Regions from separate parts of the Curtobacterium sp. L3-7 genome, predicted to be linked through region 1. Evidence: riboswitches for the same ligand, from Rfam matches in the RefSeq annotation. Region 1 holds a riboswitch; the other holds the start of a gene.
What was found. A riboswitch is a leader RNA that binds a small molecule or an ion and turns the genes downstream of it on or off. The one in region 1 is predicted to bind thiamine pyrophosphate.

Region 1 (3,401 bases):
ACGCACGGCACGTCCGTCGCGGCGGTGAGGCGTGCGAACCCGTCGTGCCCGAGTGCCGGCGGGTGGTCGGCCTTCGTCGCGGTCGGGTGCACGACACCGACGCCGAGCAGGTCCACCGTCCCGCGGGGGAGCCGGGCGACGACGTCGAGGTGCGCCGGGGTGTTCGCGGTCAGCCCGACGTGGGCGTCCGGACCGAGGAGCGCGCGCGCAGCCGTCACCGGGACGTCCGACTGCCCGAGGTGCACCCCGGCGACCCGGTGCCCGGCGAGCCGAGCGGCCAGGGCGACGTCGAGCCGGTCGTCGACGACCACGGCCGCACGGTCGCCCACCGTGTCGGCGACGGCGGCCGTCAGTGCGAGGAGGTCCCTCGCGCTCGCGTTCTTGTCCCGCACCTGCACGATCCCGACCCCGGCGTGCACGGCAGCCCGGACCACGCCGAGCACCCCGTGTCCGTGCCGGTCGCAGAGCGTGCCGTCGGTGACCAGGTAGACACCGAGCCCGGTCATGCGGCGACCTCCTCGGTGATGCGTGCCGTGGCGACGACGTCGGTGGGCGTCAGCGACGCCAGCCGGTCGAGGAACAGCGGCTGGAACGTCCCCGGACCGCCGGCGTCCCGCGCGGCGAGCTCCGCGGCGATGGTGTGCACCGCGGTGCCGGCGACGGTCGCGGCGAGCGGGTCGTCCGGGGCGACGGACGTGAATGCCGCGATCACCGCGCCGAGTGCGCACCCGCCGCCGGTGATCCGGGTGAGGAGCTCGGTCCCGTTCGCGATCCGGACCACCGTGCCGGAGCCGCCTGGGGCACTGGAGCCGGACACCAGGTCGACGGGACCCGACACGGCCACGGCGCCCACGAGCCTCCCGGCAGCGTCGACGGCGGACGCACGCGCGTCGTCGGTGCCGGCCGTGCTGTCGACCCCGCGCCCACCGGCGGAGTCGCCGAGCAGCGCGAGGACCTCGGACGCATTGCCGCGGAGCACCGTCGGACCGACGCCCAGCAACTCGCGGGCCAGGGCGGTGCGCACCGGGAGCGACCCGACCGCCACCGGGTCCAGGACCCACGGGATGCCGTGCTCGGCCGCTGCGCGGGCGGCCTCGACGGACGCGACCAGGGGCTCGGCGTGCGGGGTGCCGGTGTTGACGAGCAGCGCGTCGGCGACCCGGGCGAACGGACCGGCCTCGCTGGGGACGTCGACCATCGCGGCCGAGGCGCCGAGCGCGAGCAGCACGTTCGCGGTGACGTTCTGCACCACCGAGTTCGTGATGCACTGCACGAGCGGCGCCCTGGACCTGACGGCCTCGAGCAGTTCGGCGGAACGGTCGGCCCAGGCAGGAGCGGGCGCAGGAGTGTTCATCGGACGATCCCTTCGCGAGTACGAACTCGAGCAGGTTCGACGGGTGTGATCTCAGCCGCCGGATGCGGCACCCCGTGTCTTCGGACGAAACGGTACACGACCTCCGCGGTCACATGACGGGTGCCGTGTGACAGGCTTGGGGCGTGCCAGACGCGCTGCCCCCAGGTCCGCCGCCAGGTCCCCGCGACCCCGGCGACGCCTGGGCGTACGGACCCGACGGCACCAAGGCGTGGGGTGTGTTCGGTGCAGCCGGCCTGCTCGTCGACGACGGCCGCGGACGCGTCCTGCTCCAGCACCGCGTCGAGTGGAGCCACCACGGCGGCACGTGGGGGATCCCCGGCGGTGCCCGACACGAGCACGAGGACGCCGTCACCGGAGCGCTCCGGGAGTCCGCCGAGGAAGCCGGCGTGCCGCTCGACGGGGTCGACCTGCGCCACACGTCGGTGCTCGACCTCGGGTTCTGGACGTACACGACCGTGGTGGGGCGGGCCTCCCGGCCGTTCGAGCCGGTCATCGCGGACCGGGAGAGCCTCGCGCTGTCCTGGGTCCCCGTCGAGGAGGTCGACGACCTGCCGCTGCACCCGGGCTTCGGCGCGTCGTGGCCGGCGCTCCGTTCCGCGATCGGCGTCGCCCCGCGCGTCGTGGTCGATGCCGCGAACGTCGTCGGCAGCGTGCCGGACGGCTGGTGGAAGGACCGAGCGGGTGCCGCGTCCCGCCTGGTCAACGGCGTGACGGCGCTCGCCGCGGCGGGTGTCCCGGCGCCGCTGCTCGACCTCGGGTTCACGCGGTGGTGGCCGCGGTGGACCGTCGTGCTCGAGGGGGACGCCCGCGGGGCGACGTCGGAGCCGGGGTCCGGGGTGTCAGTGGTGCTCGCGGACGGGTCAGGGGACGACGCGATCGTCGCCGCTGCCTCGGCTGCCATCGACGCCGGTGATGCCCCCGTGGTCGTCGTGACGGCCGACCGGGAGCTGCGCGCCCGCGTCGAGGCGATCGGCGCGACGACCCGCGGCCCTTCGTGGCTCCGCGACCAGCTGTAGCGCCCGTCCTCGCTCCGCCGAGCCGGCGGCGCGGCGGCGCGACTCGCCGCCGGCTACGCCGGGATGTGGCGGCGTGACGAGACCAGCACCGCGATCCACGACACGACGCCGAGCGCAACGATCACCCAGAGCACGAGCGGCAGCGCCACGACGTTCGCCACCGCCGCGATGACGGCCGGCGCGAGGAACCCGGCGTACGCGGCCGCGTAGAACACCCCGGTCAACCCGGCGAGGTCCCGAGCGCCCGCGATCCGCTGCACCTCGAGCAACGACGACACGAGCGCGATCCCGATCCCGACGCCGATCACCACGTTCGCCGCGATGCCGATCCACACCGACTGCAGCTCGATCGCGACGGTGACGACCGCGATCCCGAGGGTCATCAGGAACACCGCGGTCGCGATGCCCCGCGCCGACGCGATCGAGTGCACGTGCTTCGCGAGCGGCTGGATCGCGCTCGACACCCCGAGGGCGACGACGGTCGCCGCGGTCGCGAAGACGAGCCCCCACGTGCCGGTCGCCCCCTCGAGCCGGGTCGGCAGGTACCCGTAGCCGATCGCGGCGGACCCGAAGATCCACGGCGCGCCGACGAGCACCACGCGGGTGAACCGACGGTGCCCGGCGCTCGGGACGCGGAGTTGCCGCCACCAGGGGCCGGCGAGCCCACCGGAGCGCTGGGTCTCCGGCGTCCGCCAGACGATGACGGCGAACGGCAGCGCGACGGCGATGTGGACGAGGAAGGGCAGGACCTCGGGGATCGGGCCCCACTGCGCGATGAGCCCGGCGACGAGTGCACCGGAGGCGGATCCGAGGGTGAACGCGAGCGACGCGCGACGGGCCCCGGAGCCGGCGTCCGCCGTCGGGTCGAACCGGCCCTGCGAGAGTTCCTTCACCCAGCTGTTGCCGACGGCCATCGCGATGCCGACGGTGACACCCGCGAACAGGCGCCCCGCCATCAGGAAGCCGGGGCCGAACGGGCCGAGCGCGAGCAGACCGCTGCCGACGACGGC
Region 2 (3,401 bases), 330 kb from region 1:
CCCTCGGCGGTGTGGTTGTAGACGACGTCGAGGACGACCTCGATGCCTGCACGGTGCAGCTCGCGCACCATGGTCTTGAACTCCTGCACCTGCTGGCCCTCGTCGCCGGAGGACGAGTAGTGCGAGTGGGGGGCGAAGAACCCGATGGTGTTGTACCCCCAGTAGTTCGACAGCCCCTTGTCCTGCAGCGTCGAGTCGTTGACGAACTGGTGCACGGGCATGAGCTCGAGCGTCGTGATGCCGAGGCGCTTGAGGTGCTCGATGACCGCCGGGTGCGAGACACCGGCGTACGTGCCCCGCTGCTCTTCGGGGACGTCCGGGTGGGTCTCGGTGAGGCCCTTCACGTGCGCCTCGTAGATGACCGTCTCGCCGTACGGGGTCCGTGGTGCGCGGTCGCCCTGCCAGTCGAAGAAGGGGTTGATCACCACGCCCTTGACCATGTGCGCGGCCGAGTCCTCGTCGTTCGTGGAGTCCGGGTCGCCGAACGTGTACGAGAACAACGACTGGTCCCAGTCGATGTCCCCGCTCGTGGCCTTGGCGTACGGGTCGAGCAGCAGCTTCGCCGGGTTGCACCGCGCGCCGTTCTCGGGGTCGTACGGGCCGTGCACCCGGAAGCCGTACAGCTGCCCGGGGCCGACATTGGGCAGGTACGCGTGCCAGACGTAGGCGTCCACCTCGACGAGGGGGACGCAGGTCTCGGTGCCGTCCTCGTCGAACAGACAGAGCTCGACGCGCTCGGCGACCTCGCTGAAGAGGGCGAAGTTCGTGCCGCTCCCGTCGTAGGTCGCGCCGAGCGGGTAGGGGTTGCCGGGCCAGGTGTGCAAGGGTCCTCCAGTGGTGGGTCTCGCCAAACGTATCCACGCCTCCCTGTGCTGTCCGCTCGACGAGCACTCCTGTGGAAGAACGGCGCCCGTCCACAGCGGAGTAGCCTCACCGACATGGCCAACATCGTCACGCAGATCGCAGACAAGGTGCGCCCGATCGGCGTCTCCACGAACTACGGAGACCCGGTGGAGGTCGGCGACCAGACCCTCATCCCGGTGTCGCTCGGGTGGTTCGGCTTCGGGGGCGGCGGGGACGGCGACGACAACGGCGGCGGAGGCGGTGGCGGCGCGGCCGTGCCGATCGGCGCGTACGTCCGTCGACCGGGCAAGGACCTGGAGTTCGAGCCGAACCTGATCGCGCTCGTCGCCGTGAGCATCCCGCTGGTGTGGGTGACGGGCACCGTGCTCCGCAAGCTGATCCGCGTCCTCAAGAAGTAACGCGCGCCGCGCAGCGGTACACTGCTGGGACACACACGGGAGTCCGGGATCGCCGGGCTGAGAGGGAGCGAGTGGCGCTCCGACCGTCGAACCTGATCCGGGTCATGCCGGCGCAGGGAGGAGTACCAGCTGATGCCTTCGCGCACGCCGTCCACCGTCCGTACCGCTGCCACCGCGGCGGCTCCGTCGACGCCGACCCCGCGGCGCTCGCTGCGCTGGCGGGTCGTCGACATCGTCGTCGCGAGCGTCCTCGCCGTGGCCGTCGGTGTCGTGTTCAAGCTCTGGGAGTTCGGCTACGAGCCGCTCTCCGCCGCTGTGGCACTCCTGCTGCCCGGAACGCAGGCGCTCTTCGGTGGCGTGTGGCTGCTCGCCGGCCCGATCGTCGCGATCATCGTGCGGAAGCCGGGTGCTGCGCTCTTCGCCGAGATCGTCGCCGCCAGCGTCGAGGCGCTCTTCGGCACGCAGTGGGGATGGAGCACGCTCGAGGCCGGACTCGTGCAGGGCCTCGGCGCGGAGCTCGTGCTCGCGCTGTTCCTGTACCGCGTCTACCGGCTGCCGGTGGTCGTCCTCGCGGGTGCCGCCGCCGGACTGGCGATGGGGATCAACGACACGATCCTCTGGTACCCGGGCCTCGACGCCGCGTTCAAGACCGTCTACATCGTGTGCGGGACGATCTCCGGCGCGGTCATCGCGGGCGCGGGTTCGTGGCTGATCGTCCGCGCACTCGCCCGCACCGGCGTGCTGTCGTCGTTCGCCGCCGGCCGCGAGCACACGAAGCGGCGCTCCCGCCCCACCACGGCGGCGTGACCGTGCCGGGCGCGCAGCCGGCCCGGATCGAGTTCCGCGACTGGGGCTGGCGGTACGCCGAGCGGGACGACTGGGCGGTCCGCGGGGTCGACCTCGTCGTCGAGCCCGGCGAACGTGTCGCGGTCGTCGGTGCCTCCGGTGCGGGCAAGTCGACGCTCCTGCGTGCCGTCGCGGCCGTGCTGCCCGACGAGCCGGACCCGGACGACGACTCCGCGGCGGCCACGGAGGGCAGCGTGCTGGTCGACGGTGTGACACCGGGGGCCGTCCGCGGACGGGTCGGGCTCGTCATGCAGGATCCGGAGGCGCACACCGTGATGTCCCGCGTCGGGGACGACGTCGCGTTCGGGTGCGAGAACACCAGCGTCCCTCGGGGCGAGACCTGGGAGCGGGTCCGGTCGGCGCTCGACGTCGTCGGCCTCGACCTGGCGCTCGACCGGTCGACGACGATGCTGTCGGGTGGGCAGCGGCAGCGGTTGGCGCTCGCCGGGGTGCTCGCGATGCGCCCGGGAGCACTCGTGCTCGACGAACCCTGTGCGAACCTCGACCCGTCCGGTGTCCGACAGGTGCACGACGCCGTCCGGGCACTGCTCGACGAGACCGGCGCGACGATGCTCGTCGTGGAGCACCGGATCGGCACGTGGCTCGACCTGGTCGACCGGCTCGTGTTGCTCGAGCCAGGGGGTGGCGTGATCGCCGACGGCACGCCCGCTGACGTCCTGCGGTCCCACGGCGATGCCCTGACCGCTGCCGGCGTGTGGGTCCCCGGGGCCGAGCCCGAGCGCGGCTCCGCCCGCCCGCCCCGCCGCACGCCCCCACGAGCGGGCGAAATACCCGGGTCCGTCCCGGGGAGCACCCTGGCATTCCGCCCGCTCGACGGAGCGGGGACTCGCACGTCCCCACGAGCGGGCGAAATACCCGGGTCGAGTGCGGAACCCACCCCGGTATTCCGCCCGCTCGACGAGGGCGGGCGCGCGGCGGAGCACGCGGCGGGGCGCACGACGGAGCGCGCTGCGGAGCACGCGGCGGAGCGCGCGGCGGAGCAGAGCCTCCTCGTGGCGGAGGGGCTCGGGACCGCACGAGGCAGGCGCCAGCGCGTGGGGAGCGGCATCGACCTCGACGTCCGGGCGGGCCGGGTCATTGCGATCACAGGACCGAACGGCATCGGCAAGTCGACGCTCGGGCTCACCCTCGCAGGACTCCTCCGCCCCGCCGACGGCACGCTGCGGGCCACGACGACGCTCGCAGGCGACGTCGGCGCCGCCCCGCACGCATGGTCCAGCCGCGAGCTCGCCGTCCGGATCGGCACGGTCTTCCAGGACCCGGAGCACCAGT

Region 2: another riboswitch for thiamine pyrophosphate. It lies ahead of AAEP80_RS08575 (ECF transporter S component); the one in region 1 lies ahead of thiM (hydroxyethylthiazole kinase).

What each region holds. Positions count from the first base shown of each region.
Region 1 is NZ_CP151474.1:2,097,693-2,101,093, forward strand. It holds gene thiE (thiamine phosphate synthase) at 1-506, opposite strand, end outside; gene thiM (hydroxyethylthiazole kinase) at 503-1,354, opposite strand; TPP riboswitch at 1,344-1,439, opposite strand; gene AAEP80_RS10260 (NUDIX domain-containing protein) at 1,498-2,391, shown strand; gene AAEP80_RS10265 (MFS transporter) at 2,445-3,401, opposite strand, start outside.
Region 2 is NZ_CP151474.1:1,762,988-1,766,388, forward strand. It holds gene glgX (glycogen debranching protein GlgX) at 1-824, opposite strand, end outside; gene AAEP80_RS08570 (hypothetical protein) at 939-1,262, shown strand; TPP riboswitch at 1,288-1,399, shown strand; gene AAEP80_RS08575 (ECF transporter S component) at 1,395-2,069, shown strand; gene AAEP80_RS08580 (ABC transporter ATP-binding protein) at 2,066-3,401, shown strand, end outside.